DNA from 3 places in the Thiofaba sp. EF100 genome. Region 3 is predicted to be linked to each of the others. Evidence: predicted binding sites of a transcription regulator. Region 3 holds the regulator's gene; each other region holds the start of a gene.
The links. Region 3 encodes sigma-54, which starts transcription at its own class of promoters, with help from an activator protein. Its sites were predicted from a motif close to TGGCANGNTNCNTGCTT; they were not measured.
Positions count from the first base shown of each region.

Region 1: fliE (flagellar hook-basal body complex protein FliE) is a predicted target of sigma-54. The motif match lies at 1,590-1,606, and genes of this name have one in related genera.
Region 2: cynS (cyanase) is a predicted target of sigma-54. The motif match lies at 7,471-7,487, and genes of this name have one in related genera.

Region 1 is NZ_JBAJEY010000003.1:120,549-130,436, reverse strand. It holds gene V6D91_RS07375 (methyl-accepting chemotaxis protein) at 1-1,504, shown strand, start outside; gene fliE (flagellar hook-basal body complex protein FliE) at 1,640-1,972, shown strand; gene fliE (flagellar hook-basal body complex protein FliE) at 2,057-2,383, shown strand; gene fliF (flagellar basal-body MS-ring/collar protein FliF) at 2,442-4,205, shown strand; gene fliG (flagellar motor switch protein FliG) at 4,195-5,247, shown strand; gene V6D91_RS07350 (flagellar assembly protein FliH) at 5,279-6,013, shown strand; gene fliI (flagellar protein export ATPase FliI) at 6,028-7,350, shown strand; gene fliJ (flagellar export protein FliJ) at 7,411-7,869, shown strand; gene V6D91_RS07335 (flagellar hook-length control protein FliK) at 7,880-9,253, shown strand; gene V6D91_RS07330 (hypothetical protein) at 9,423-9,884, opposite strand; gene V6D91_RS07325 (RDD family protein) at 9,881-9,888, opposite strand, start outside.
Region 2 is NZ_JBAJEY010000004.1:187,156-197,043, forward strand. It holds gene ntrB (nitrate ABC transporter permease) at 1-425, opposite strand, end outside; gene V6D91_RS08795 (ABC transporter substrate-binding protein) at 427-1,800, opposite strand; gene V6D91_RS08800 (sigma 54-interacting transcriptional regulator) at 2,080-3,726, shown strand; gene V6D91_RS08805 (FAD-dependent oxidoreductase) at 3,906-5,330, opposite strand; gene V6D91_RS08810 (acyl-CoA dehydrogenase family protein) at 5,472-6,608, opposite strand; gene V6D91_RS08815 (OsmC family protein) at 6,667-7,230, opposite strand; gene cynS (cyanase) at 7,540-7,983, shown strand; gene V6D91_RS08825 (histone deacetylase) at 8,027-9,169, opposite strand; gene V6D91_RS08830 (hypothetical protein) at 9,313-9,699, shown strand; gene V6D91_RS08835 (VWA domain-containing protein) at 9,822-9,888, opposite strand, start outside.
Region 3 is NZ_JBAJEY010000001.1:587,163-597,050, forward strand. It holds gene lptC (LPS export ABC transporter periplasmic protein LptC) at 1-311, shown strand, start outside; gene lptA (lipopolysaccharide transport periplasmic protein LptA) at 292-810, shown strand; gene lptB (LPS export ABC transporter ATP-binding protein) at 807-1,547, shown strand; gene V6D91_RS02875 (RNA polymerase factor sigma-54) at 1,626-3,104, shown strand; gene V6D91_RS02880 (PTS sugar transporter subunit IIA) at 3,104-3,625, shown strand; gene V6D91_RS02885 (HPr kinase/phosphorylase) at 3,756-4,316, shown strand; gene rapZ (RNase adapter RapZ) at 4,313-5,200, shown strand; gene V6D91_RS02895 (PTS fructose transporter subunit IIA) at 5,279-5,665, shown strand; gene V6D91_RS02900 (HPr family phosphocarrier protein) at 5,665-5,937, shown strand; gene fabA (3-hydroxyacyl-[acyl-carrier-protein] dehydratase FabA) at 6,013-6,525, shown strand; gene fabB (beta-ketoacyl-ACP synthase I) at 6,537-7,754, shown strand; gene V6D91_RS02915 (hypothetical protein) at 7,876-9,024, shown strand; gene thrC (threonine synthase) at 9,115-9,888, opposite strand, start outside.

The sequences.
Region 1 (9,888 bases), on a different contig from region 3:
CTATGCCCTGTTGGTCGATCGTGACCGCAATGACTACGGCCGCCTGGTCAAACACATCTTCCTCGGCGACGACTACGCCCAGACTTTCGCCCTCATGGAGGCTCGGGAACGCACGGCCATAGCGGCCTTCGACGAGCTCCAGAATCTGTTGGGCAAGATCAAGGGCCAAGGGGGCGCGGAGTATGCCAAGCTCGAGTCCTCGCTTGCGCAGGCCCGCATCGACACCCTGGCGTTCATGGCGGAAGGGAATCGCATCGTGACCCAGCTGGGCGCGTCGGATCGGAGCGAGGAACTGCTGCGCAGGAGCTGGCTTGAGTATGGCCATGTGACCAAGTCGCTCTATGCCAAGTCGGCCGAGAGCATGGGGCGTCTTGAGCGCGATGTCTCCAGCTACCTGGACAAGGTCTACGCCGATGCGGAGGCGAGCAAGTCCTTCCTGCGCACGGTGCAGATCGTCGCCACCGGCCTTGTGACCGTGATCGGCCAGCTCTTGTTCTTCCTCATCGCCCAGGGCATCAGGCACCCTGTGAACCTGCTGCGCGGTACCATTCGCGAAATCGAGCAGGATGGCGATCTGCGCCGCCGGGTGAAGTATGACCATGCGGACGAGCTGGGCACGGTGGCCCACTCGCTGAACGCAATGCTGGGCAAGTTCCAGGAAAGCATGGTGCGCGTATCCAGTTCCGCCAACGCCCTGCGCCAGTCCTCTCAGGAGGTCGAGCGCACAGCCGAGCAGGTGCTACGTTCCACCAACCAGCAGGAGGCGGAGATCAGCCAGGTGGCCGCTGCCATGCACGAGATGGCCGCCTCGATCCAGGAAGTGGCGCAGAACGCGCAGCATGCCGCACAGAACACCAGCACGGCCGAGACCCAGGCGATGAATGGCCGCCAGGTGGTGAGCCAGAGCGCGGAGTCGATCCAGACCCTGGCCGGCGAAATCGAGCAGGCCGCGCAGGTGATCCGCCAGCTCGAGCAGGATGGCAACCGCATCGGTATGGTGGTGGACGTGATCCGCGGTATCGCCGAGCAGACCAACCTGCTGGCCCTGAATGCCGCGATCGAGGCCGCCCGCGCCGGCGAGCAGGGTCGAGGGTTCGCGGTGGTGGCGGACGAGGTGCGCAACCTCGCCAGCAAGACCCAGGCCTCCACCCAGGAGATCCAGCAGATGATCGAGTCCCTGCAGCTGCGTACCGGCGAGGCCGCGGAGGTCATGCAGGCCGGGCAGGCACGGGCGCGGGAGAGCGTGGAGCAGGCCCAGCAGGCCGGCGAGGCGCTGGTCGCCATCACCGAGGCCATCGAGCGCATCAATGACATGACCACCCAGATCGCCCATGCCACGGAGCAGCAGAGCGAGGTGGCGGAGGAAATCTCGCGCAGCGTGACCAACATCTCCGGCCTGGCCCACGGTGCGACCCAAGAGGTGCAGAGCACCGTGCGTGGCAGTGAGGAGCTCGCACGCCTGGCCGAGTCGTTGCAAGGCCTGGTTCGGCAGTTCCGCGTCTGACGCGGGGCGATCTCTCCCAAGGCGGCTTCGGCCGCCTTCTTTGTTTTTGGGCATGGCTCGCAGCGCTCATCGGGACCGATGAACTTGGCCCGTTTCATGCTTGAAGTTGTCTGAACAAGCATGCCGGAGTGTCCCATGAGCGACATGAACATCGACCAGGTTTTAAGCCAGATGCGCGCCATGCGCGCGCAGGCCGCGAACAACCTGCAGCTGGGAAGTGCCGAGGCTGCGCGTGTCGCCGGAGGGGATGACTTCGGCTCCCTCCTGCGACGGGCGGTTGACGGCGTGAATGGCATGCAGGCCGCCTCCAGTCAGCTGAAGGCCCGTTTCGAAGCCGGTGACCGCGACGTGGATTTGACGCAGGTCATGATCGCTGATCAGAAGGCCAGCCTGGGCTTCACCGCCGTGACCCAGGTGCGCAACAAGTTGGTCACGGCTTATCAGGACATCATGAATATGCCTGTGTGATGGGAGGATGGGTGCGAATGTTGAGTGAACACAGTTTGCTGGGGGAGTCTGGCCCCCTGAAGCATCCTTTGGGAGGGCACCCTCATGATGGATACGCGCATTGATCATGTGCTGCATCAAATGCGTACCCTGCAATCGCAGGTCACGGCGGGCCCCGGGGCTGAACACGCCCCGGTGGCGCGCGCGCAGGGGGACTTTTCCGCGCTGCTGCGTGCGGCAATCGATGGCGTGAATGCCCTCGATGAGAAGGCGGACGATCTTGCGGATCGTTTTGAGATAGGCGATCGCGATGTGGATTTGACGCAGGTCATGATCGCCGATCAAAAGGCCAGTCTGGCCTTCACGGCCGTGACCCAGGTCCGCAACAAGCTGGTCACGGCCTATCAGGACATCATGAACATGCCGGTCTGAGGCAGGTTGAAGCGGAGCACTGACCATGGCCGAACAGGCACAAACAGCGAATCATTCCATGCTGGCGGAAACCGCTCCCGCAGAGGTGAAGGGAGGAGCTCGTCCGGCCTGGCTTGAGCAGGTCGAGGCCGTCACGCAGTCGAAGAGCTTCCGCCAGCTGGGGGCGCTGATCGGTCTTGCGGCCCTGATCAGTTTCGGGCTGGGCTTTTTCCTGTGGTCGGGTAAGGACGGCGGCATGCAGCCGCTGTACGGCAGCATGGCCCCGCAGGACGCCGCCCAAGTGGCTGATGCGCTGCGTACCACGGGGATTCCGTTCGAGATCGACCGGACAACCGGCCAGATCATGGTGCCCGCCGAGCGCCTGCACGAGATCCGGCTGCAATTGGCCGGCCAAGGGCTGCCAGGCGGGGCACCGATCGGGTTCGACGCCCTGCACAAGGAGCAGAGCCTTGGGGTCAGCCAGTTCATGGAGACCGCGCGCTACCAGAACGCACTGGAGAATGAGCTGGCGGCGACCATCGCTTCCCTCAATCCGGTACAGACGGCCCGCGTGCACCTGGCCATGCCGAAACAGTCAGTGTTCGTGCGCGACCGCATGCCTGCGACCGCCTCGGTGGTGGTCAAACTCTATCCCGGGCGCACGCTGGAGCCGGCGCAGGTCCAGTCCATCGTCAATCTGGTGGCGGCCAGCGTGCCGAACATGAAGGCCGAGGATGTGACCGTGGTGGACCAGACCGGCCGCCTGTTGAGCGAGGACATCGCCAGCAGCGGTGTGGCGCTCAACGGCCGGCAGTTCGAGTACCGCCGCCGCATGGAGCAGAGCTATGTGGCCCGGGTCGAGCAGCTGCTGCAGCCGCTGCTCGGTGCCGGGCGCGTGCGGGCGCAGGTCAATGCCGAGCTCGACTTTTCCGAGCGCGAGGGTACCAGCGAACGCTACGGCCCGGGTGAGGGCAAGGTGCGCAGCGAGCAGCTGAGCGATCAGATGAACACGGTGGGCAGTGGCAATGCCCTCGGTGGCGTGCCCGGGGCGCTGACCAACCAGCCGCCAGGTGGTGGTGCGACCACGCCGCCGGGGGGCAACGGCATTGGCCCGCAGCCCCTGCTCAATCCGCAGCAGTACATGCAGATGCTGCAGATGCCGGCGCAGAGCAACAAGAGTCAGACCCGCAATTTCGAGCTCGACCGCGACATCCAGCACACGAAGATGGCCCCGGGGGAGGTCAAGCGCTTGACCGTGGCCGTGGTCCTGGACGATCGTGTGGTCGTGGGGGAGAACGGCACGACTGAGCGCAAGCCCCTGTCCGACGAGGAACTGGCGAAGTTCACCCAGCTGGTGAAAGAGGCTGTCGGCTTCGATGAGCAGCGCGGTGACCGCGTGACCGTCAGCAATGTGTCGTTCACCGGCGAGGAGTTGGTGGCGGAGGCCCCGCTCTACACCCAGCCCTGGGTGTGGGATGTCGCCAAGCAGCTGCTCCTTGGCCTGGCTGCGCTGATCGTCTTCCTCGTGGTGGCGCGTCCCCTGCTGCGCGCCCTACTGGGCGAGAAGAAGCGCGAGGAGCCCGAGCTTGGCGAAATGGCCGCCTTGCCGCCCGCCGGAGAGCAGCTGGCCCTGCCGGGCATGGTCACCGGCGAGGTGCCTGCCGAGGAGGCCGCTGCCAAGGCACTGGCTGAGGTGGCCGAGGAAGAGGAGGGCCTGCTGGCCATGCTTCCGGGCGCCGAGGGTTACATGCAGAAGATCGAGCACCTGCGCAAGCTGGTCGAGCGCGACCCGCGCCTGGTGGCAACCGTGATCAAACAGTGGACGCGTGAAGATGAGCGATAACATCACGACCGGTCCCGGGGGCGAGGGCGCCCCGGCCCCCGATCCCCTCGTCGGGCTCAAGGGGGCCGAGAAGGTGGCGATCCTGCTGATGGTGTTGGGCGAACAGGCAGCCTCCAGCATCTTCCGCGAGCTGGACCCGGTCGAAGTGCAGAAGATCGGCAAGGCCATGGCCGTCATCCCCAACATCACCCGGCCGCAGATCGAGGCCGTGGTGGATCGGTTCATCGCCGACATGGAGGGGCAGACGGGCCTTGCGCTCGGTGCCTCGGACTACATCCGCAAGGTGCTGATCGGGGCGCTGGGCGAGGATCGTGCGGAGAGCCTGATGGACCGTATCCTGATGGGCGGCACCGGCGGCAAGACGCTGGAATCGCTGAAGTGGATGGATGCGCGCTCGATCGCCGAGATCATCCGCTACGAGCATCCGCAGATCATCGCCACCGTGCTCTCCCACCTGGAAGGCGAGCAGGCGGCCGAGGTGCTGTCCATGCTGCCGGAGAACACCCGCGGCGACATCATCATGCGCGTGGCCACGCTCGATTCCATCCCTCCGCAGGCCTTGATCGAACTCGATGACATCATGGAGATGCAGGCCACCGGCGAGCTGGGCGGCAAGTCGTCCAAGGTGGGCGGCGTGCGCGTGGCGGCCAGCATCCTCAACAACATCGAGAGCAGCATCGAGACCCGGATCATGGAGGAGATCAAGAGTGTCGACTTGGAGGTGGGCACCCAGATCGAGGACCTCATGTTCGTGTTCGCCAACCTCATCGACGTGGACGACCGCAGCATCCAGACCCTGTTGCGCGAGCTGCCGACCGACAAGCTGCTGTTGGCCCTCAAGGCCTCCGATCAGGACCTGCGCGACAAGTTCTTCAAGAACATGTCCAAGCGTGCGGCGGAGATGATGCGCGACGATCTCGACGCCATGGGGCCGGTGAAGCTCTCCGAGGTCGAGGCAGCGCAGAAGGAGATCCTGCAGATCGCCCGCCGCATGGCCGACGAAGGCAAGATCAACCTCGGCGGTGGCGAGGAGATGGTGTGATGGTGTGGTCTGAGTCCAGGGCGGTGGCGGCATGAGTCTGACCCAGGCCACGGGCAAGGCCCCGCGTCTGCTGGATGTGGCTGGCCGGTCGGTGACCCCCTGGCGGCCGCCCTCCATGGACGCGCCGGCCGAGGCCGGCGAGCAAGCTGCCCCGCCGGCCGAGGGGGTCACGGTCGAGGAGGTGATGACGCCGCCGCCCGCCCTGCCCACGGCCGAGGAGATCGAGGCCATCCAGCGGGAGGCCTGGGAGGAAGGCTATCGCGCCGGCCACGCGGAGGGGTTGGCGGCCGGGCAGGCGGAGATTGAGGCGCGGGCGGCCCGTTGGCAGGAACTGGTGGACAGCCTGACCCAGCCGCTGGAGGCGACGGAGGGCGAACTCGAGACCGCCCTGATCGAACTGGCGCTGGCGCTGGCCAAGCAGCTGGTTCGGCGGGAGCTGAAGACCCAGCCGGATGAGATCATCCCAGTCGTGCGTGAGGCGCTTGGCACCCTGCCCGCGACGGCGCGCGAGGTCGTCGTCCATCTCCATCCGGAGGATGCCGCCCTGGTCCGTGCCACCATCCACTCCCCCGGCTCGTTCTGGCGCATCGAGGAGGATGGCGCCATCGCCCGCGGCGGCTGCGTGGTCGTCACGCCCACCTCGCGGGTGGATGCCACGCTGGACCGGCGCATCGCCCAACTCGTGGCCAGCGTGCTGGGCGAGGAGGCCCGAGGCCCCCTCCAGCAAGGCGTGGATGACGGCAGTGGCGGAGACGTGGGGGCATGAAGCATGACCTTGCCATGCGCCTGGCGGAACGCTTGCGCGAACGGGCCGCCCATCTCCCGGGGCCGCCCCGCCCCGTGGTCGAGGGAGTGCTGACGCGCATGGTCGGCCTGACCCTGGAGGCCGAGGGTTGCCATGCCCCGGTGGGGGAACAGTGCAGGATCGTAAGCCCCGGGGGGCAGGAGCTGATGGCCGAGGTGGTCGGCTTTGCCGGCGACCGTCTCTACCTGATGCCGACCGAGGGCACGCAGGGCCTAGCTCCTCAGTCGCGCGTCATCCCCACCGGCCGCAGCATGGGGGTGCGGGTAGGTCTAGGCCTGCTCGGCCGCGTGCTGGATGGCTCCGGCCAGCCCCTGGATGGCAAGGGCCCCTTGCCACCCGGCGATCCGGTGCCCCTGACCGGTCGCCCCATCAATCCGCTGCGCCGTGCGCCGGTACGCGAACCGCTGGACGTGGGGGTACGGGCGATCAACGCCCTGCTCACCGTGGGGCGCGGCCAGCGCATGGGCCTGTTCGCCGGCTCCGGCGTGGGCAAGAGCGTGCTCTTGGGCATGATGACGCGCTACACCCGGGCGGATGTGATCGTGGTGGGGCTCATCGGCGAGCGGGGCCGTGAGGTCAAGGAGTTCGTGCAGGAGATCCTCGGCCCCGAGGGCCTGGCCCGTGCGGTGGTGGTCGCCGCCCCGGCGGATGCCTCGCCCTTGATGCGCCTGCATGGCTCCTGGCTTGCGCATAGCATTGCCGAATACTTCCGCGACCAGGGGCTGAACGTGCTGCTGCTGGTGGACTCCCTCACCCGCTTTGCCCAGGCACAGCGCGAGATCGGCCTCGCCATCGGTGAGCCGCCGGCCACCAAGGGCTATCCGCCGTCGGTGTTCTACCGCCTGCCGCAGCTGGTGGAGCGGGCGGGTAACGGCGAGGAAGGTGGCGGCTCGATCACCGCCTTTTACACCGTGCTGACCGAGGGCGACGACCCACAGGACCCGATCGCCGATGCCGCGCGCGCCATCCTCGACGGCCACATCCTGCTCTCGCGCGAGATCGCCGAGACCGGGCGCTACCCCGCGATCGACGTCGAGGCCTCGGTCAGCCGGGTGATGCCGGCCATCGTCCCGCACGAACAGCGTGATGCCGCCCTGCGCTTCCGCCAGCTGGCCGCCACCTACACCCAGAACCGCGACCTGATCAGCGTGGGGGCCTACCGGCGCGGCACGGACAGCCGCATCGATGCCGCGGTCGAGATGCACCCCCGGCTTGAGGACTTCCTGCGCCAGGATCTGCGCCACGGCAGCACCATGGCGGAGAGCCTCGAGGCACTGTTCAGCCTGTTTCAGCAATGACCTGGGTGGCATGACAGCGAAGGGGTAGGGGGCTATGCTTGACAAGAAAAGGAGGGCGACATGACGCAGCAGCAACGCCAGCAACGCCTTGAGCGCCTGACCGACTTCGCCCGCCAGGAGGAGGACAAGGCTGCGCGTCGCATGACCGAGGCACGCGCCCGTCTGGATGAGCAGCAGCAGCGCCTCAACCTGCTTGAGGAGTACCAGCGCGAATACGCGGCCCGGCTGTCGTTCAACCCCGGCGGCAGCGCGGGAGTGTTTGCCCTGCAGAACTACCGTGCCTTCATGGCCCGCATCGAGGAGGCCGTGCGGCAGCAGCGCCAGGTGGTCGAGCGCCTGGCCAGGGAGCATGCCCAGCTCGCCCTGGCCTGGAACGAGCAGCGCACCCGGACCCGTGGCCTGCAGAAGGTGGAGGAAAAGCTTTCCGCCAGCATTGCGCAGGGCGTGGCGCGTAAAGACCAGCGGCTGCAGGATGAATTCGCCCTGCGCCTGAAGTTCCAATCCACCACCTCCCGCTGAGGGCCCTCCCATGCAACCTGGCCTGCTCCAAGCCCTGATGAACGTCCTGCCCGGCGGGATGGAGGGCGCATCCTCCAAGGTGCTGCAGGCGGATGGCACGGTCGATTTCGCGGGCTTCCTGCAGTCCATGCTTCCTGCCCTGGAGCAGCAGATGGAGGGCATGCCACCTGAGGCCCGCGCCAGCCTGATGGCCGAGTTCCAGCGCGAGATCCACCATGCCCAGGCCGTCGGCGAGGTGAATGGTCCCGAGGCTCGGGTACTGGAGGCCATGCTCGACCCGGGCGCGGGCAAGGGCGATTCTGGCGATTCCGGGGGCGATACGGGAGGGGAGCCGGCCTCGGTCATCGAGCAGCTGCTTGCCATGCTGGGGGATGCTCAGGGGCCCATCCCGCCGGGAGCGGTTGTTTCCGGTCTTGCCAAGGTGGATTTCGGCCCGGAAGAACCGGTAACGGATATCGCCCGTCAGCCTGCGCAGGAGCTACCCGCATCGACGGGTGAGGTATCCGCCGCAGGCATGCCGATGGCAGTCGGTCTCCCCCTCCCGCCCCTCTCCGATGACCCCCGCCTTCTCGCGGCGAGCGCATCGGCTCCCTTGGCGGCAAGCGGGCGAGTGACCATGGGTGGAGCGGTGCAGGTCGTGTTGCCCAAAGAGGGGGCGGGGCCTGATGTGCGTCAGGCCGCAACGCCTCCTGCCGCAGACCGGGGTGCAGTCCCCGGCTTTGAGCGCTGGGAGCCGGCCGAGGCGATGCGGATGGCCCAGCAGGTGGCTGAAGTCCCCGGCCTTCCGGTGCGGGACGTGGAGCCTTCGGCCCGTCCCGGAGAGCTCATGGCCCGGTTCGAAGCCTCCCCCGCGTCGTCCGATAACCCGTCCGCCATGCCTCCCCTGCTGGCCGCGGATCCGTCCAGGCCGCGCACGCCTCAGGACCTCCCCTTCCTCGAACGCATCCCCATCCCAGTGCACCAGCCGCGTGAATTCGGTGAGGCCGTGGGGCAGCGGGTGATGCTGATGCTCGGCCAGCAGATGCAGGGCGCGCGCATCGAACTGAACCCGGTCGATCTCGGCCCCATGGAGATCCACCTCCACCTGCGCGGCAACGAGGCCAACGTGCATTTCGGTGCGGCCCACGCGCTGACCCGCGAGGTCATCGAGGCGGCGCTGCCGAGGCTGCGTGAAATGCTGGCCGACCAGGGGTTCACCCAGGTCAACGTGAATGTCGGTCAGCAGCAGGGCCAGAATGCGCAGGGGTTCAACGGCCAGGGCGGAGCCTCCGGGCAGGGCAGCGGCAGCCCCTGGAGCACCGGGCCGGGGGCGGATGCGGCGGATACCGCCGCCAGAGGGATCGAATACCCGGTGCGGTCGGGTGGCGTCGACCTGTTTGCCTGAAACAGCGGGGCCAGGTTGGCCTGGGGCCGATGATCCTGCACTGGGTCGCGGCGGGGGCGCCGCTCCTACACCGGCATGGGCGAGGATCAGGGGCAGTATGCCTTCTCCCGTGTAGGAGGCCCGCCCCCGGGCCGATGATCCCGCACTGGGTCGCGGCGGGGCACCGTTCCTACCCCCGCTGGGCCTCCGGCATGGGTGAGGCGTCCTCTGCACGGGCGCTGCCTTCCTGGATGAAGCGGTGCAGCGTGGCATCGTGGGCAAGGATCAGCGGCACTAGCGCCGGGTCATCGCTGGTCAGTTCCGCGCACACGCCGTCTTCCCGCTCGAAGAGCTCCACCCGGATGTTCTCGCGCTGCTCGAACAGCTCGGCGAACAGCGGGTCCCAGGAGCGGATCGCCCGGCCCTTGGCGAAGCGTGCCTTCATGTCCGCGGCATGACGGCGCAGGATCAGGGCCAGGGCGGGATCATCGCTGGTGGTGCAGGTGCGAATGCCATTCGGCAGGGGCTCCGTCACCCGGTGTAGCCGCGTGTGCCCGGCAAAGAGGGCCTGGATGTCGGCCTGATGGGCCTGGTGCTCGGGGTCGCTGCCGCCACGGCCATGCCGGTAGATCTTTTCTTTGCTTTCGCTCATCGGA
Region 2 (9,888 bases), on a different contig from region 3:
ATCCAGGCGAGCGGCGAGATCGGCTTCATGATCTGGATGTACGGGTTGAGCGCCTTGTACATCAGCGGCGACATGCCGATGACGAAGCCGAGTGGGATAGCGACGGCGGCGGCGAGCAGGAACCCCGCCAGCACCCGGGCTAGTGACCAGGCGAGCTGGATGCCAATGCCCTTGTCGTTCGGGCCGTTGTCGTAGAACGGGTTGGCGAGCTGGCTGGCGATAGTCTCGCCCACGGTGCCCGGGGAGGGCAGGCCGGAGGCCTGTGCCGCCGCCCCGCCCATCAGTGCTGCGTACTCCGGATCGGCGTAGGTGGCGGCGGCTCCTCCTCCGGCCGCCGGGAGTGTCCCTAGTTGCCAAGCGCCGAGAAAGGCGATCAGCAGAACGAAAGAGACAATCGTCGCGCGGAAGCTGAGCGAGCGTGTCATGTCAGGTCCTCCGGATGGCGAAAGAATCGACGTATTCCTGCGGCCTGGCGGGGTCGAACACCTTGCCCATGATGGTGTGCTGCCTGGAGTTCGTCTCCGGTGCCTCGATCCCCATCTCCTTCAGACGCTTGCGCGCGTCGGTGGCGAGGAAGATCTGCTGGGCGATCTGCTGGTAGTCCACGTCCTGCTTGATGTAACCCCAGCGCTTGAGCTGGGTGAGGATCCACACGCCCATTGACTCCCACGGGAACGGGTCGAAGTCTGCACGGCCCGGCACGTTTTGCACGTGACCGAGGCCGTCAGCGAACTTGCCGGTCATCACTTGCTGCAGCACGGGGATCGGCTGGTTCAGGTAGTTGGCCGGGGCGATGGCCTCGATGATGGCCGGCCGGTTCTCCGGCTTGTGTGCGTAGACCGTGGCGTTGGCGATGGCGCGGAACAGCGCGGAGAAGGTGTTGGGTGCCTCCTTGACGAACTTCTCGGTCACGCCGAAGGCGCAGCAGGGGTGGCCATCCCACAGGTCCTTCGACAGCACCTGGATGAAGCCCACGCCCTCGAACACTGCGCGCTGGTTGAACGGTTCGGGGCCGAGGAAGCCGTCGATGTTGCCGGCACGCAGGTTGGCGACCATCTCCGGCGGCGCGATCACGGACAGCTGCACGTCCTTGTCCGGGTCGATACCGTGCTCCGCGAGGTAGTAGCGCAGCAGCAGGTTGTGCATGGAGTACTCGAACGGGATACCGAACTTCATGCCTTTCCAGTTCTTGGGGTCACGATTGTCCTTGTGCTTGACGTGCATCGTGATCGCCTGGCCATTGATGTTCTGGATGGTGGCGACGAATGTTGGGTTGGGCTGCGCGCCCAGGCCCATGCTGGCTGCGATCGGCATCGGTGAGAGCATGTGCGAGGCGTCGTATTCGCCGTTCATCACCTTGTCGCGCACCAGCGCCCAGCCGGCGGTCTTGATCACGTCGACGTTCAGGCCCTCGCGCTCATAGAAGCCCATCGGCTTGGCCATGATGATCGGGGTGGCGCAGGTGATGGGAATAAAGCCGACCTTCAGATCCTTCTTCTCCAGCGGACCGGGCTCGGCCGCCAACGCCTGCGCCGCACCCAGCGGGAACAGGCTGGAGAGCGCGGCCAGCGCGGTGCCGGCGCCAACCGCCTTGAGGAAGGCGCGACGGGTCTCGTCATGGGGGAACAGGGCACGCACCACAGCGGATTCGATCACCCGGTTGAGGGCAGCTTCTTCCTCCTTTGGCTCGTTCAGGCTCGCCTGCTCGGCGTCGTGCTCGGACTGGCTTCTGTGTTTTCCGCAGGAGCAACCGCCCTGGAGGCGGAGGTTGAAGTCGAACGGATTCTTGAAAGCGGACATGGCGGGTCTCCCTGTGTGGATAAGTGTTCGTAGGAGAGATCAATGCAGCCGCCATGCCAGCTTGGCGCGGGCAGGGCATTTGCTTCGTCACGGGGCGTGGAAGGTGGGGCATGCCACTTATGGGGGCGGCGCAGGCACCGTGCAGGTGCAACCCACCGTCCCTGCACGATGCATCGCACTAGCCGGTGTGCCATGGGGCGTCCGCCAATGACGGACATTGGCGGACAGTCACTGGGCCCATCTCTTGCTTGGTCAAGGAAAGAGCCCCGGAGAGAACCTATGAACAACGACCTTGAACACGAAGCCCAGAGGGACCTGGCCGATGACATCGAATTGCTGGTCATCCACGAGGCCGCGCGCAAGCTGGGGCACGCCACAGCCCCCGAGGAGGCCATCCATGCCATCCTGCGGCTGATGTCGCAGATGGTGGGTCTGAACCGAGGACGGGTCGTGCTGCCGGACGGCGAGGGAAGGATGAGCATCCAGTATGCCTACGGTCTCACTGCGCTGGAGCGGCAGCGCGGCCAGTACGCGCTGGGGGAGGGCGTGACCGGGCGGGTCATGCGCACTGGCCAGGTGGCGGTGATCCAGGACATCGACGACGAGCCGGTCTACCTCACCCGCGCGGTGGATCGCGCAACCCTGCCGCAGGAGACCGTTGCCTTCCTCGCTGTGCCCATCCTGCACGACAACGTACCGATGGGCGTGCTGGCGGCGCACCGTTTGCGCCGGCGCAGGCGCGCCTTCAGCCGCGACGTGACCCTGCTGCGCGTGCTGGCCTCCTTCATCGCCCAGATCCTGCGCTTGAACACGCTGATCGAGGAGAAAACCGCACTGCTGGCAGACGAGAACCGCGCCCTCAAACAGGCGCTCGACCAGCAGGCCGAGGGAACTCACGGTATCCTTGGCGAGAGCCCGGCGCTCAAGCAGGCCCTGCGCCAGGCACTGCACGTCTCGCCCACCCAGGCCACCGTGCTGCTTACCGGCGAGTCCGGCACCGGCAAGGAGCGCTTCGCGCGCATGGTGCACCTCACCAGCCAGCGCCGCGACGGGCCGTTCATGGCCATCAACTGCGCCGCCATTCCGGAGAACCTGCTCGAATCTGAGCTGTTCGGTCACGAGAAGGGCGCCTTCACCGGCGCGGTGGCGACCAAGAAGGGTGTGGTGGAACTCGCCAGCGGCGGCACCCTCTTCCTCGACGAAATCGGCGACCTCGCGCTCGACCTGCAATCCAAACTGCTGCATGTGCTGGAGAAACAGCTCATCAAACGCGTCGGCGGGGTCAAGGACATCCCGGTGGACGTGCGCATCATCGCCGCTACCCACAAGAATCTGCAGCGCGCGGTCAACGAGGGCCGCTTTCGCATCGACCTGTTCTACCGCCTGAACGTCTTCCCCATCCACCTGCCCCCGCTGCGCGAGCGCGCGGGCGACGTGCGCCGCCTGGCCCGCCACTTCCTCCAGGAGGCTAGCCAGGAGTTCGACCGCAACACCATGTTCGGCCCCGGCGTGTTGGAGCGGCTGGAGGGCTACAACTGGCCGGGCAACATCCGTCAGCTCGAAAACGTGATCAAACGTGCGGTGCTGGTAGCGCAGGGAGGACAGATAACGGTGGAGGACATCGTCCTCATCCTTAGCCACGAGGCACACATCGGCGAACACCTGGAAGCGGGCACCGCGCAGCGGATTGAACCCGCAGTCGTCCTCGCATCGCAGGCCGGAACGCCTCAGCCTATGGCGCTTCCTTCTTCCGCCGCCATGCCCATGCGCAGCTACAGCTGGGTGCGCGAGGACGAAGCCCAGGACCTGCTCGAAGCCCTGCGCCGCGCAGGTGGCAACAAGACACGTGCCGCCATGTTATTAGGCATGACCCCGAGGCAGTTCAGGTATCGGATGGTGAAGTTGGGGTTGGGGGAGGGGGGATAAGAGGATGGCGATCGGGCGGTTAGGAAGACGGGTTAACAGGCCGCGGCGGTCTGTGGATTGCTTCGCCTACGGCGAACAGCATTGCAGGAGCAATGTTGCAGCGCGCCAGCGCCGGCCGCAGGCCAGAGGCCATGGAGGGCTTCTGCCGCAATGACGATGACGAGCCCTTCGCGAAAACCTTATGACAGTGGCTTGTACGGGGTAAGCTCTGTCGCCTTTTTGCCGCAGATCTCTTCATACAGATCCATCGCGTGGGCGGCTTCCACACCGCTCAGTGCGTAGCCCGCCAGCTTGCCGTGCACGAGGAAGTCCATGCGGCAGCTGCCGCCTTGTTTCGTGCTGAGGTGCCAGCCGCCCAAGTCCGCCACGCTCAGGTCGGGCGGGCAGAGGCTGAGGGCGAGGCTGGTGGTCTTGACGCGGATGGCGGTTGGGCGGTGTTCGAATGGGGCGCTCTGGCCGCAGAGGGCGGCCGCGATTGCCTCGGCTTGGCGCTTGATGGGCTCGATGTAGAAATAGCTTCGTCCATCCACTTCAGCGCAGTCGCCGACGGCGAAGACGTGCGGGTCGCTGCTGCGCATGTCCGCCGGGTCGGCGAGGATGCCGCGGTTCACAGCGAGACCTGCCTTCTTCGCCAGTTCGATGTTGGGCACGAGGCCCATGGCGGAGATCACGAGGTCGGTTTCGAGTGTTCCGCCATGGGTGAGGGTAGCGCGGTAACGGTCGCCCTCCCGATCCAGGCTGGCGAGGCTGACGCCGGGGCGGAAGTCGACGCCTTGCGGCTGGAGCGCGGCCAGCAGGCGGCTGGCGATGGGCTGGGGCGCGAGGCGGCCGAGCAGTTGGTCGCCGAGGTCGAGCAGGGTGACTTGATGCCCGCCTGCGTGCAGGTCCTCGGCGAACTCCACGCCGATCAGGCCCGCGCCGATGAGGGTGACGTGCATGGGGCGCAGGTTGAGCTTCTCCCGCATGCGGCGGTAGCTCACGAGGTCGTTGACCCGCAGGATGTCGTCGGCGGCGTCGCCCTCGAACGCGCGGCGGCGCTGGTTGGCGCCTAGGGCGAGCACAAGCTGGCCGTACTTCACGTTGCCCTTGGCGGTCAGCAGGCGCCTGTCAGCGGGCTTGATGCCCATGACGCGGGTGTTGGCCTGCAGGGTGATGCCGAGTGCTTCGGCCTTGTTGGGGCCGGATTGCTCGACCAGGTCGTCCGCGCTGCGGCCTTGACGGATGGCCATGGACAGGGCGGGCTTGGGGTAGATGCAGCCGTCGTCGGCGGTGATGAGGGTGATAGGGCGGTCGGGATCGCGTTCGCGCAGCCGCTCGGCGACCGTCCAGCCGGCGATGCCGCTGCCGATGATGACCACGGCATCCTCCCCGCCCACCTGGCCGCGTGCCCGGCGCGGGCGGGGCTTCGGTCCGCTTGCGGCGCGCTGGGCGGCGTATTCCTCCAAGGTGATGAAGTCCGCCTTGGTGACGCCGCACAGGGGACAGGACCAGTCCTCAGGGATGTCCTCGAAGCGGGTGCCGGGGGCGAGCCCGCTGTCCGGGTCGCCCGTGGTCTCGTCGTAGATCCAGCCGCAGGTCTTGCAGATCCAGCGTGGGGTGGTCATGGCGGTGATTCCAGGCTAGTTGGGAGAAAACCGTCATTGCGATCGGAACAAGGCAATCCAGGCGGCGTATGGATCGCCACGTTGCTTCGCTCCTAACGTGAGGCTGGTGCAAGCCCGCGATGACGAAGTTGTAGGTCGGGTTCAGGCCGTTGCCATGGCATCCAGCTCCTTGCGCAGGTGCTTGATGGCCGGGGTGACGATGGCGACGAAGTAGGCCTCGCGCAGCTTGCGCTGGGCCGGGGCGTCGATCAGGTAGCCGTTGGCGCCGGTGTGCTGCATGGCGGAGTTGGCCGCGCGCAGGGACAGTTCGGAGCCGAGGAGGCGGGCTTCCAGCACGCTGCGCATGAACTCGGGCTCGGGGTTGAACACGTCGTCGCACAGTCCGGCAATGGCCTCCCGGGCGTCCTCGAGTTCCTCGCGCAGTTCGTCTGGGCGGTCGTCTAGGTAGCAGTTGACATGGCCGAGCTTGGGTTCAACGTCCTCGCACAGCTTGATGCAACCTTCGATCAGCCCGGTCGCCATGCCAGTCTGCAGCAGCACGAAGCCGGCCTTCATCTTCTTCAGGTAGGGCAGGATCGGGTCGCCGAGGACGTGGATCTTGGGGACGAACACGTCCTTGAGGTGCAGTGAGTAGGTGCCGGTGCCTTCCATGCCGGTGAATTTCACCAGCTGCTTCATGGTCAGGCCTTCCCAGTCGGTGTTGACCAGCGCCATCACGTCGCGGGCGTTCTTGCCCTTCACCTTGAAGATGGAGCCGAACCAGTGGCCCGGGCCGAGGTTGGACACCCACGGCAGGGTGCCGTTGACGATGAAGCCGTCGTCGATCTCCTCAGCCGAGAGCAACAGCTCCTCGATGCCGGCCATGTACTTCATCGGGTTGGAGAGCGCTGTGCCGCCGAGCGCCTCGCCGCTGGCCAGGAGCGGCAGGACATGCTTCTTGAGGAAGGCATTGTCGGACATCTCGATGTACCAGCTCACCACGTCCTGAGCCCACATCATGAAGCCGGTGGACATGCACTCTTGCGAGACGATATCCATGACCTTGAGGGCAGTCTGCAGGTCGTGGGTGTCGCGACCGTTCTGCGAGGCAAGGTGTTGGCGGAAGGCCCCGGCCTCGCCAAGGGCGCGCAGCACGTCGGCCGGATAGTGGCCTTGGTCGATCTTCACGGTCAGGGGGGCGAGCTTGTCCCGCACGATGTCCCGGATGTGGTTGAACAGCAGTTCACCTTCAAGGGGCGCGGACGGGGCTTCGTTCAGGGTTGGTGTCACGGCGGTCATGGCGATCTCCTGATGATTTGTGTGCCCTCCCTGCGCGTGCACGGGAGGGCGGGGGAGGTCAGAGCAGGGCGCAGTCGAGGGCGACCGGGCGCATCATGGTGTTGGCGACTGGGGACCACTTCTTGGCGTGCTGTAGCAGGGCGTCCAGTTCGTCCTTGCTGATCGGGTCGAGGGTGGCGACGTCGAACTTGACGCGGATGGCGGTGAAGCCGAGTGGCTTGTTCTCGTCCAGGTCGCCTGTGCCCCAGACGGCGGTAACGTTGATGTCGCCCTCGATCAGCAGTTCCAGTTTGGTCAGCTTGATGCCACGTGCGGTGGCGTTGGCATGCACGCCCACGGCCAGGCAGGCGCCGAGGGCAGCGAGCAAGGCCTCGGACGGGCTCGGCGCGGTGTCCTCGCCGAGCAGGTGCGGCGGCTCGTCCACCACCACCGGGGCCAGGTCGCGGATGTAGGTCAGGTTGCGGAACTGGCCCTCGCACACGGTCTTGGCCTTCAGGGTGATGACAGCGTTCGGATTGGCCTTGCCCTTCTCCCCGAGCGCGGCGAGGCCGCTCTTGTCGATCTCGCGCAGGGCTTGGCGGATGCAGGAGGGGGCGATGGGTTCTTCGAATACGGTGCTCATGGTGTTCTCCGGGATGGACGGTTGCGTTTTGCGTTCGCAGTCCTGGAGGTGCACGGCCCGTGCCATGTTCTGGAAATCGCTGTTCTGGCGCGGTTTTGGCGGGATTTGTTGTCGTTGTCGAAGGGATGGCCGGGCGGATTGTCAGGCCATGGGCCGACATTGTCCGAATGTCGATGGACAATGTCCGCGCGGGTGCGGGGTGGAGAGGCACAAAGGCCGTCGTGATGCCCTTTTCGTGGTTGGCAGGGTTCTTGTTTAAGGACCTTCAGGCGCCGATTCGCCTGATCCAACAATCCGGAGACCCACGCTATGATGAGCAAACAAGACCTGACCGCCCTGATCCTGGACAAGAAGGAGGCCCTGGGCCTGAGCTGGGAGGCCATCGCACAGGGCATCGGCCTGTCGCCGGTGTTCACCACCTCGGCCTGCCTGGGCATGAACAGCCTCAAGGAGGCGTACGCGCAGAAGCTGGTGACCGTGCTGGAGCTGCCGGCCGAGGCTAAGGCCGCGATCATGGCTTGCCCGACCAAGACCTGGGAGAAGGCGGTGCCCACCGACCCGCTGATCTACCGCCTGTACGAGATCGTTGGTGTGTACGGCCCGACCATGAAGGCGCTGATCCATGAGAAGTTCGGCGACGGCATCATGAGCGCGATCGACTTCTCTATGCACATTGACAAGGAGGAGCATCCCGCAGGCGACCGCGTGGTGGTGACCATGAACGGCAAGTTCCTGCCGTATAAGGCTTGGTAAGTCCTCTGCACCTCTTCCTCGAACGAAGAGGGTACGAGCCGGCTCAGGCCGTCAGGCCATGCAGCCCACGCAGCTTCTCGATCAGCCCGCCGATGTCCGCGGTGGGCTTGCCTTCTGTGCTCGGTCCGATCGGGTCGACGGCCTTCTCATCCCCCAGTAGGGCGCGCAGGCTGTTGGCCACGGCGTGACCGAGAACCTCACCGTCGTAGCCGCCCTCCAGGGTGAACACCACCCGTCCACCGCAGTGTCTGTCGGCGAACGCGACCAGCCGGCGGCTCAGGGCGTCGAAGCCCTTCAGGGTCATGTTCTGGCGGGAGAGTGGGTCGCGCCAGTGGCCATCAAAGCCGGCGGAGACCAGCAGCATGTCCGGCTTGAAGCGTGCCATGACCGGTTCGAAGACCTGGTCGTAGAGCGCCAGCAGCCCCGCATCGTCGACATAGGGTGGTACCGGGGCGTTGACGATGGTGCCGCGCGCCGGACCCTCGCCCATCTCGTCGATGCGACCGCTGTGGGCGGGGAACAGGTTGCTCTGGTGCAGATCCAGGAACAGGACGTCCGGATCGTGGCCGACGACCGCCTGCGTACCGTTGCCATGGTGGATGTCGAAATCGAGGATGGCGATGCGCTTGAGGCCCTGCGCCTGCAGGGCCCGGGTCGCGAGCGCGATGTTGCTGACGAAGCAGAAGCCCATGGCCCGGCTCGGCTCCGCATGGTGGCCGGGCGGGCGCACCAGGGCGAAGCCGCTGTCCAACTCGCGCCGGGCGACCGCGCCGCACAGGTCGATCAGCCCGCCGACCGCGTGGCGGGCTGCCTCCCAGGTCGCGTGGTTGACGTAGTTGTCCTGCGCGCCGAAGTTGAAATAGCCCGGCTCGCCTTCGCTCGCGACGCGCACTTCCATCAGGTAGCCCTCCGTATGGCCGCGCTGCAGTTCCTCCTCGCTGGCAGGGCGGACCGGCTGGGCGACCAGGCGGTCGAGCAGGCCATCTTTCTCGATACGCTCGAGGATGGCTCGCAGCCGGTAGGCCCCTTCCCTGTGCCCCGGCCAGTCGTGCTCCAGGAACAGCTTGTGCGTCACCACGCCCACGCGCCGGTCGCGGCCTGCCCGCACGGCGGGCAGCCCCGAAAGGCCGAGGCCCAGGGCGAGGGAATGATGGAAAAAGCGGCGACGCTCGGCAGGCGTGTTCATGGAAGATGTCTCTGCGTCTTTCTGAGGAGCAACATAGCGTAAGGTCGTTTGGCAATAACCTGCCGTGCAGTCAGTTTTCCGTGTCCAACGCCGGCAGGTTCCGCTAGAATCCAAGGCAAATCAATTCCATGCGAGAGAGCGCCATGCGCCAGCAAAACTATTGTGGCTACGACGAGGACATGTGGGGTGGCTTCACCGAGATTGGCCGCATCATCCGCGACGCCAAAGTATTCGGTCTGATCCCTGAGGACGAGCAGTGCAAGAACTGGCCACGCCACAAGTTTGAACAGCTGTGGGAGCAGGTCACCAACGAATGGGACAAGTACGGCGCCATGGTGAGCAATCTGCCCGCGGATCTTCGGGGCAAGCATGAGGCCATCCATGCCGCCGCCCTGGAAAAGGCCAAGGCCATGGGCTGGACCCCGGAGCAGTGGTTGACGGCCAGCGACTTCGACGGCTGGGTCAAGGAGGAAGACCTGGAGGAGCTGATGCCGCCGGAATGGCTGCAGCGGCTGGATCGGCATCGCTGATCGCTTGCACATCCCTGACCGCAAGCAGGCCGGCTCCAACGCCGGCTTTCTTGTGGGCGCAGCCTTGAGCGAAAAAATAAAGCCGGCCATGGCCGGCTTTGTCGTCTGGGGCGCCTGGCGCCTTACTTGGTCAGCGAGGCAAACAGCTGTGGCAGCTTCTCCGGCAGGCGCTGGACGTTGTCGATCACG
Region 3 (9,888 bases):
GGGAGGGCGAGCAGGGGATGTGGCATCTCCGCGCCGAGCAGGCCCGCCTCGACGACGACCGCAGGCACGCGTGGCTCGAGGGAGCCGTGACCTTCGACCGCGAGCAGGTCCCACCCGCCGATGCCCTGCGGCTGCAAGCGCGCGACGTGGCCCTCGACCTCGTCGCGCGCACCGCCGCAAGTCAACAACCCATGACGGCGGAAGGTTTGCACTGGCAAAGCCAGGCAGCGGCCTTTTCCGCCGATTTCACTCAACAACTGCTCCTGCAGGAAGGCCGCGTGCATGATCGCCATGAACCGCCCCGTCGTTAAGATCCTCCTCGCCACCCTGCTCCTCGCCCCGCTGTGGCTCACGCCCCAGGCCCACGCGGCCTCCGCCGACCGCAAGCTGCCGCTTTCGATCGAGGCCGACCGCAAGCACACCGACTACAAGGGCGGCGAGGCCACCTACGAGGGGCGTGTCATCATCACCCAGGGCCAGCTCACGCTGACGGCTGACAAGGCCACCATCCACCTGCGCGACGGCCAGTTCGACCGCGCCATCCTCGAAGGGCGTCCCGTGATCTACCAGGACCGCGACGATGCGGGCCAGCCCATCCGCGGCGAAGCCCGGAGGATGGATTACCAGGCCCTCGACGAGATCATCACCCTGAGCGGCCAGGCGCGGATCGAGCGGGCCGGCGACACCCTCGCCAGCGAGCGCATCGTCTACCACCTCAAGAACGAAGTGGTGGACGCCGGTGCCGGCGGCAGCGACCGCGTGCGCATGACCCTGCAGCCGCGCAGTGCCGGCGAGGGCAAGAAACCGTGAGCACTCCCGGCCACACCCTCCGCGCCGAGGGGCTGAACAAGCGCTACGGCGCGCGCACCGTGGTGCACGCCATGACGCTCGAGGTACGCACCGGCGAGATCGTCGGCCTGCTGGGACCGAACGGCGCGGGCAAGACCACCAGCTTCTACATGATCACCGGCCTGGTGAAGCCGGATGGCGGGAAGATCCTGCTCGACGACCAGGATATTTCCTCCCTGCCAATGCACACCCGCGCCCGCCTCGGCGTCGGCTACCTGCCGCAAGAGCCCTCCGTCTTCCGCAAGCTCTCCGTGGAGGACAACCTCCTCGCCGTGCTCGAACTGCGAGCGGATCTACGCCGCGCCTCGGATCGGCAGACGATCTGCAACCAACTGCTCGAAGAGCTGCACATCAGCCACGTGCGCCACAGCCTCGGCCTGAGCCTGTCCGGCGGCGAACGGCGGCGGGTCGAGATCGCCCGTGCCCTGGCCGCCGAGCCGCGTTTCCTGCTGCTCGACGAGCCCTTCGCCGGGGTGGACCCGATCAGCGTGCTGGACATCCAGCGCCTGATCCGCCACCTCGCCGAACGCGGCATCGGCGTGCTGATCACCGATCACAACGTGCGCGAGACCCTGCGCATCTGCAGCCACGCCACCATCATGCATGCCGGGGGGGTGCTGGCCGAGGGCACGCCGGAGGCCATCCTCGCCGACCCGCGCGTGCGCGAGGTCTACCTTGGCGAACAGTTCAGCCTGTGAGCATGACGCTCAGACTGCATACCCCGCCAACGCTTCGCGCTAGAATGACGCCATGATGACCATCCCATTGATGCAGGCATGAAGGCCGGACTCGAGCTCAGACAGGGGCTATCGCTTGCGATGACCCCCCAGCTGCAGCAGTCCATCCGGCTACTCCAGCTCTCCAGCCTCGAACTGCAGACCGAGATCCAGCAGGCCATCGAGGCCAACCCCATGCTGGAGATCGAAGACGAGAGCGGCGAGGAGACCGAGCCGGCTGCCATCGAAGCCCATGAGGCCCTGCCCACCACCCGCCTGGACGAGGCAGACACCACCCTCGACCTCGAGGCCCCGCGCCAGGAAATGCCCGAGGAGCTGCCCCTCGACAGCCGCTGGGATGACATCTTCGAAGCCGACGGCAGCACCAGCTACAGCAAGGGCAGCGCGGAGGACGAGGAGCGCGACTTCCTCAGCTACACCAGCAGCGGGCAGGAAAGCCTGCACGACCACCTGCTCTCGCAGATGCTGCTCACCCCCCTCTCACCGCGCGACCAACAGATTGCCACCGCCATCATCGAATCCGTGGACGAGGACGGCTTCCTCGAGCAGCCCCTGGAGAGCATCGTCGAGGGCCTGCGTCGGGACCTGCCGGATGTCGAGCTGGACGAGGCGCAGGCCATGCTCCACCTCGTCCAGCAGTTCGACCCGCCCGGCGTCGCGGCGCGCGACCTCGGCGAATGCCTCGCGATCCAGCTGCGACAGGTCGAGGCCCCCACCCCGGCCCACAGCGATGCCGCGCGCCTGCTCGAACACCTCGACCTTTTGGCTAGCCGCGACTACGTCCGCCTGCAGCGCCTGCTGAAGATCGACGCCGAGGCCCTCAAGGCGGCCCTGCAGGTCTTGCAGGGACTCAACCCACGCCCCGGCGCCGAACTGCGCAGTCAGGACGTCGAATACGTGATCCCGGACGTGATCGTGCGCCGCATCCAAGGGCAGTGGCGGGTCGAACTCAACCCCGAGGTCACCCCCAAACTTCGCATCAACAACCTGTACGCCGGCCTCATCCAGCGCGGCCGCCGCGGTGAGGACATGAACTACATGCGCAACGCCCTGCAGGAGGCGCGCTGGTTCATCAAGAGCGTGCAGAGCCGCAATGAAACGCTGCTCGCGGTGGCCGAGGCCATCGTGCGCCGCCAGCAGGATTTCTTCGAGCACGGCGAGGCCGCCATGCGCCCCCTGGTGCTGCGCGAGATCGCCGAGGAGTTGGGACTGCACGAGTCGACCATCTCCCGCGTCACCACCAACAAGTACATGCACACCCCGCGCGGCGTGGTGGAGTTCAAGCACTTCTTCTCCAGCCACGTGGGCACCGCGGATGGCGGAGAGGCCTCCTCCACCGCCATCCGCGCCCGGATCAAGCAGCTGGTGGCGGAGGAACCGGCCAACAAGCCGCTGAGCGACAGTCGTCTCACCCAGCTGCTGGAGGCCGAAGGCATCAACGTCGCCCGTCGGACCGTCGCCAAATACCGCGAGTCCCTCGGCATCCCCCCCTCCAACGAGCGCAAGCGTCTCTGCTGATGAAGACCCTGACCATTGCCGACATCCTCACCCCCGAGCGGGTCAAGCTCGACCAGGAATGCTCGAGCAAGAAGCGCGCGCTTGAGCTCGTCAGCCAGATCGTCGCCGGCGCCCAGGAAGGGCTCGAAGCGTGGGCCATCTTCGATACCCTGCTGGCCCGCGAACGGCTCGGCAGCACCGGCGTCGGCCGCGGCATCGCCATCCCGCACGGCAAACTGCCCGCCCTCAAGGCCCCGGTGGGCGCCTTCATGCGCCTTGAGAACGGGATCGACTTCGATAGCCCGGATGGCGTCCCGGTGAGCCTGATCTTCGCCATCCTCGTCCCCGAAGGCGGGGAAGAGGCCCACCTGGCCATCCTCGGCCAGCTCGCCCGCCGCTTCAGTGACCCCGAATTCTGCACCGCCATCCGCCAGGCGCAGAACAGCGAGATTGCCTTCAGCCTGCTGACCCGCAAAGTAGCCAGCGTGGAGGACGCTTCCGGCAGTGGCACGCAGCAAGAACATGAGCACGGACCCCCCTGACCCTGCCCCGGAGTCGGCCTCAGCCGCAGGCATCCTCAGCCTGCATGGCGTCTTTCTCGCCCTGCGGGTGCCGCCCCCTGGGGACACGCCCCGATGCGTTGGGCCTTCCTCGTTGTTTCCCCCGGCATCCATGCCGGAAGCCCTTTCGGGGTATGGCCATCGAGAACCCGACGCATCAGGGGCATCCGCCACCTCCCTCGGCGTGCTGATCTTAGGCTCAGCGGGCATCGGCAAGAGCGAACTCGCCCTCGACCTGATCAGCCGCGGCCACGCCCTGGTCGCGGATGACGCCCCCATCTTCCTCCCCGCAGCCGATGGCCGCTGGCTGGGCCGCTGCCCCTTTCCCCTGCAGGACTTCCTCGAGGTGCGCGGGCTCGGCATCCTCAACGTCCGGCGCCTGTTTGGCGAACAGGCCGTCTGCGCTGAGCATCCGCTCGACCTCATCATCCGGCTGGAGGACGCGCCATCCCGCCCTGAAGATCGCCTCGCAGGGGCCTGGCGCGACTACCGCCTGGGCGATGCCACCCTCCCCGAGCTTCCTCTGACGGTACGCGGTGGTCGCAACCTCGCCCTGCTGGTGGAGACGGCGGCCCGTCTACAGGCATGCGGCACCGGGGACGGCATCGGCTATAATGCCGCGCACGAACTCTCCCGCCGCCTCGGAAAACACCTCGGCAAGGAACCTTTGTGAAGCTGGTCATCGTCAGCGGCCTCTCCGGCTCGGGCAAGACCATCGCCCTGCACACCCTCGAGGATGCCGGCTACTACTGTGTCGACAACCTCCCCCTCGCCCTGCTGCCGGCCTTCGTCGACACTGCCCTGCTGCAACCCCTCAGTCTGGATCCGGAGCAGGCGATGGCCCCCCAGGAGCGCGCCGCCATCGGCATCGACGTCCGCGGCGGGGTCAGCGAACTGCGCCACCTGCACCAGCAGTTGGCGCGGCTGCGCGAAGGGCACCCGGAACTGAAGATCCAACTGCTGTTCCTGCACGCCGAGCACAAGGTGTTGCTGCGCCGCTTCAGCGAAACCCGGCGCCTGCACCCGCTGGGGCGCGAAGGCCTGCCGCTGGACGAAGCCTTACTGGCGGAAGCGGAACTGCTCGCCCCGCTGCGCGAGGCGGCCGACCTGATCATCGACACCTCACGCAGCAACATCCACCAGTTGCGCGCCCTGCTGCGCGCCCGCCTGCTGGAGCAGGAGCAGCGCGGGCTTTCACTCCTGCTGCAATCCTTCGGCTTCAAGCACGGCGCCCCCACCGATAGCGACTTCATCTTCGACATGCGCTGCCTGCCCAACCCCCACTGGGACCCTCGCCTGCGCCCATTGACCGGGCGCGATGCCGAGGTGGCCGCCTTCCTCGGTGATCTGCCCGAAGTCCATGCCATGCTCGATCAGCTCGAGCAGACCCTGCTGGCCTGGCTGCCCATGTTCGAGCGCGAGCAGCGGCAGTTCCTGTGCGTCTCGCTCGGCTGCACCGGCGGCCAGCACCGTTCGGTGTTCATGGTGGAACGTCTGGCCGAACGCCTGCGCAAACACTATCCTTCCCTCGCCATCCGGCACCGCGAATTGAGTTGACCCATGAGCCAAAGGCCGACCCCGAACGGGCTTCCGACAGGGACATCGGAAGGGACCGAGCAAAGAAAACGCGCTGGCGTGCTGATCATCGCCCACAACCATCTCGGCCAGCAGCTGCTCGAGACCGCCACCGACATGCTGAACCGACGCCCGCCGCAGGTGCGCAGCCTGGATGTCCTGCAAGACGATGACCCCGTCGACCTGCTGGCGCGAGCCCGGCGCCTGCTGGCGGAAATCGACCAGGGCGCCGGTGCGCTGGTGCTGACGGACATGTATGGCTCGACCCCGAGCAACATCGCCCACCGCTTGGGCGACAACGAGCATGCGGTGCGGGTGATCTCCGGCATCAACCTGCCGATGCTGATCCGCGCACTGAACTACGCCGATCTGCCGCTCGAAGAGCTGGTGCAGAAGGCCCTGAGCGGCGGGCGCGAGGGGATCTTCGACGCGCGTGGCATGGCCTGATGGTCAGAAACTGCACCGTCGGGATCGTCAACAAGCGCGGGATGCATGCCCGCGCTGCCGCCCGCTTCGCCAGCCTGGCTGCGACCTTCACCAGCCACATCAGCGTGCGGCGCGGCGAGCTCACGGCCAATGGCAAGAGCATCATGGGCCTGATGATGCTGGCCGCCCCACAGGGCACCGAAATCGTCATCCAGGCCGAAGGCCCGGACGCCGAGCAGGCCCTCGAAGCCCTTGGCGCACTGGTCAGCGGACGCTTCGGCGAAGCCGAATAGTCCATCTTCCCTGCCCTTCGGGCGGGTTTTGTCATACCATTCACATTTTTATGCACGCACCCCTGCGAGAGGGACATGAAGAAATCCTCCTACTCCTACGATGAGCTGATCCAGTGCGGCCGCGGTGAGATGTTCGGCCCCGGCAACGCTCAACTCCCCCTGCCGCCAATGCTGATGTTCGACCGCATCATGCAGATCAACGAAGACGGCGGAGCCTTCGGCAAGGGTGAGCTCATCGCCGAGCTGGACGTCAAGCCGGACCTCTGGTTCTTCCAGTGCCATTTCGATGGGGATCCCGTGATGCCCGGCTGCCTGGGGCTCGATGCCATGTGGCAGCTGGTCGGTTTCTACCTCGGCTGGATCGGCGGCAAGGGTCATGGCCGCGCCCTCGGCGTGGGCGAGGTGAAGTTCACCGGCCAGGTCCTGCCGGAGGCCAAGCTGATCACCTATAAGGTGAACATGAAGCGCACCATCAACCGCAAGCTGGTGATGGGCATCGCCGATGCCGTCATGCTGGTCGATGGGCGCGAGATCTACCACGCCACCGACCTGCGTGTCGGGCTGTTTACCTCCACTAGCGGATTCTGAGGGTTAGACTTATGCGCCGCGTCGTCGTCACCGGAATGGGCATCGTTTCCAGCCTGGGCAACAACAAGCAAGAAGTCCTCCAGAGCCTGCGCGAAGGCCGCTCGGGCATCGAGTTCATGCAGGAGTACGCTGACCTCGGCTTCCGCTCGCAGGTTGCCGGCACGCTCAAGCTGAACCCCGAGGAGCTGATCGACCGCAAGCTCTTCCGCTTCATGGGCCAGGCTGCGGCCTACAGCTACCTCGCCATGGCCGAGGCCGCCGCGGATTCGGGCCTGAGCGATGACCAGATCTCCAATGTCCGCACCGGCCTGATCGTCGGCTCCGGCGGTTCCTCCACCGCCAACATCGTCGAGACCGCCGAGATCGCCAGGAGCCGCGGCATCAAGCGCGTGGGCCCGTACATGGTCACCCGCACCATGAGCTCGACCACCTCCGCCTGCCTTGCCACCCCGTTCGGCATCAAGGGCGTGAACTACACCATCAGCTCGGCCTGTGCCACCTCGGCACACTGCATCGGCAACGCCATGGAGCTGATCCAGCTCGGCAAGCAGGACGTGGTGTTCGCCGGCGGTGGCGAGGAGCTGCACTGGGTGCAGTCGGCCATGTTCGACGCCATGGGCGCGACCTCCTCCAAGTACAACGACACCCCGCACACCGCCTCCCGTCCGTATGACGAGTTCCGCGACGGCTTCGTCATCTCTGGCGGCGGCGGCATGGTGGTGCTGGAAGAGCTGGAGCACGCCCTGGCCCGCGGCGCGAAGATCTACGGCGAGCTGGTCGGCTACGGCGCCACCTCGGATGGCTACGACATGGTGCAGCCCTCCGGCGAGGGCGCCATCCGCTGCATGCAGCAGGCCCTCGCCACCGTCGACACGCCGATCGACTACATCAACACCCACGGCACCAGCACCCCGGTCGGCGACATCCGCGAGCTGGAGGCCATGAAGGCGGTGTTCACCGACTACATGCCGGTGGTCACCTCCACCAAGTCCCTCTCGGGTCATGCCCTGGGTGCCGCCGGCGTGCACGAGGCCATCTACTCGCTCTTGATGATGGAGCATGGCTTCATCGCCGCCTCGGCTAACATCGAGACCCTTGATCCGGGAGCGCACGGTGTAAACATCGCTCAGGAGCGCATCGACAACGCCAAGCTGGATACCATTCTCTCCAACAGCTTCGGCTTCGGCGGCACCAACGCCAGCCTCGTCTTCCGCCGCTTCCAGGCCTGACCCGCTCCTACCATGCGGCCCCGCCGGGGCCGCACACCGCCCTTTCAAGCGTCACTTGAATTGTCCTTCCATTCGTCCTACTTTTGCAGGGTAATCTGAAAACCCAGCAAAGGAAGGAAGGATGAGCCAGCGCCTGACCGTCGACCAGTTCGTCTCCATGGTGCGCAGCATGCCGGTGGACAAGGTGGCAAGCCTGCCGCTCGAGACCCTTCCCGAAACCATCCCCGCCGAACTGATCCGCAACTCCCCCCAGCCCCTGCGCGGAGTGCTGGAAAAGCTCGCCTTCGATCTGAACGTGCACGAACTGCGCGAGCAGCAGGCGCTGGAACAGCAGTTCGGCAACCAGGCCGCCCAGGCGCTGGACAAGGCGCGCGGCTACGAGGCGGACATCGCCATTGCCCGCCTGCGGCAGAAGATCGCCGACACCACCCCTGCCTTGGAGAAGTGGCGCGCCGGCAAGATGACCAACTACGCCATGTCGCAGACCATGCATGGCCTGCGGGAGATCGTCACCGATGTCCATGCCGAGCGCGCGCGCATGGCCAAGGCCGAGCTCGTGATCAGCGAATGCCTGGCCAACAACCCGGGCCGTTTCGAAGCCCGGCTGCGTGAGGCCCTCGAGCGCCTCAAGCACTTCTCCGGCAAGATCGACGCCACCCTCGGCGAGTATCACGCCCTCCAGCTCGAGGTGGCGGCCGCTGACATGAACGACAAGCGCCGCCAGATCAACGACTCCGACCTCAAGAAAAAGGATCTGCTGGAAGAGCTGAACGCGCTGGAGGAACAGCTCAAGCGTCCCACCTCCCTCTTCTCCCGCCTGCTGCCCTGGGGTGCGAAGAAGCATGAGGAGAACCTCAAGCACCGCATCAGCGACCTGCACCAGCGCATCATGAGCGAGGAATGGGTCATGGCCGAGAGCCAGCTGACCCGCTGGCTGGATGCCATGGTCGACGCCAGCCTGTATGTGAACTCCGCCGCCACCCAGCAGAACCTGCGCCAATCCCGCCTCAACCTGTTCTTCCTGCTCAATGCCTTCTGTGAACAGCAGGAGGCCGCCGCCAAGCAGGTCGCTCGCAACCCCTTCATCCAGGTCGATCCGAAGAAGGCCATCGAGTACATGCTGATGTCCGAGCGCTTCATCCTCGACTACTTCGCCAAGAAGCGGGCCGAGATCATCCAGTGGCTTGGCAATGCCGCGGACAGCCGCCTGCGTGCCCTTGAGCACCTCGAGATCGACCTGATCAGCGAGATGAAGCGCAATATGCGCTGAACAGAAAACGCGCTCCCAAACGCTTGAGGCCCGCAGATGCGGGCCTCAAGCGTTCAGGCTCTGCTCAGGGGCATCCCTGCCCCTTTTTCGTCAACGCATGTTGTCAAGGATCGCGCGCTTGACCTGGTCCAGGGTCGCGTCGATGGTCAGCAGCGTGGCCTTGCCCTGGCACTGGGCAATCGCCGTGTCCGGATCCTTCAGGCCGTTGCCGGTCAGGGTCAGCACGAGGCTTGAGCCCTCCGGGATCTTGCCGCTCTGGATGTCCTTGATGGCGCCCGCCAGCGAGGCGGCCGAGGCGGGCTCACAGAACACACCCTCGTACTGGGTCAGCATCTTCTGCGCGGCGAGGATCTCCGCGTCGGTGACCTCCGCGAACCAGCCGCCAGACTCCTCCATCACGTTCCAGGCGCGGTCCCAGGACTGCGGATGGCCGATGCGGATGGCAGTGGCGATGGTCTCCGGATGATCGACCATGTGGCCGCGCAGGAAGGGCGCGGAGCCGGCGGCCTGGTAGCCGACCATCTTCGGCCGGTTGCCGACGATGGCGCCACCCGCGTAGGCGCACTTGCCGTTGCAGTAGGCACAGGCCTCGGTGACGTGCTCACCGGAGGCGGAGGAGTACTCGCAATAGCCGATCCAATGCGCGGTGATGTTGCCCGCATTGCCCACCGGCAGGCAGTGGTAGTCCGGGGCGCGCCCCAGCTCCTCGATGATCTCGAAGGCCGCCGTTTTCTGGCCCTGCAGGCGGTAGGGGTTGACCGAGTTGACGATGGTCACCGGGGCCTCACCCGCCACTTCCTTGACCAGGCGCATGCCGTCATCGAAGTTGCCCTTGATCTGCAGGGTGATGGCACCGTACATCAT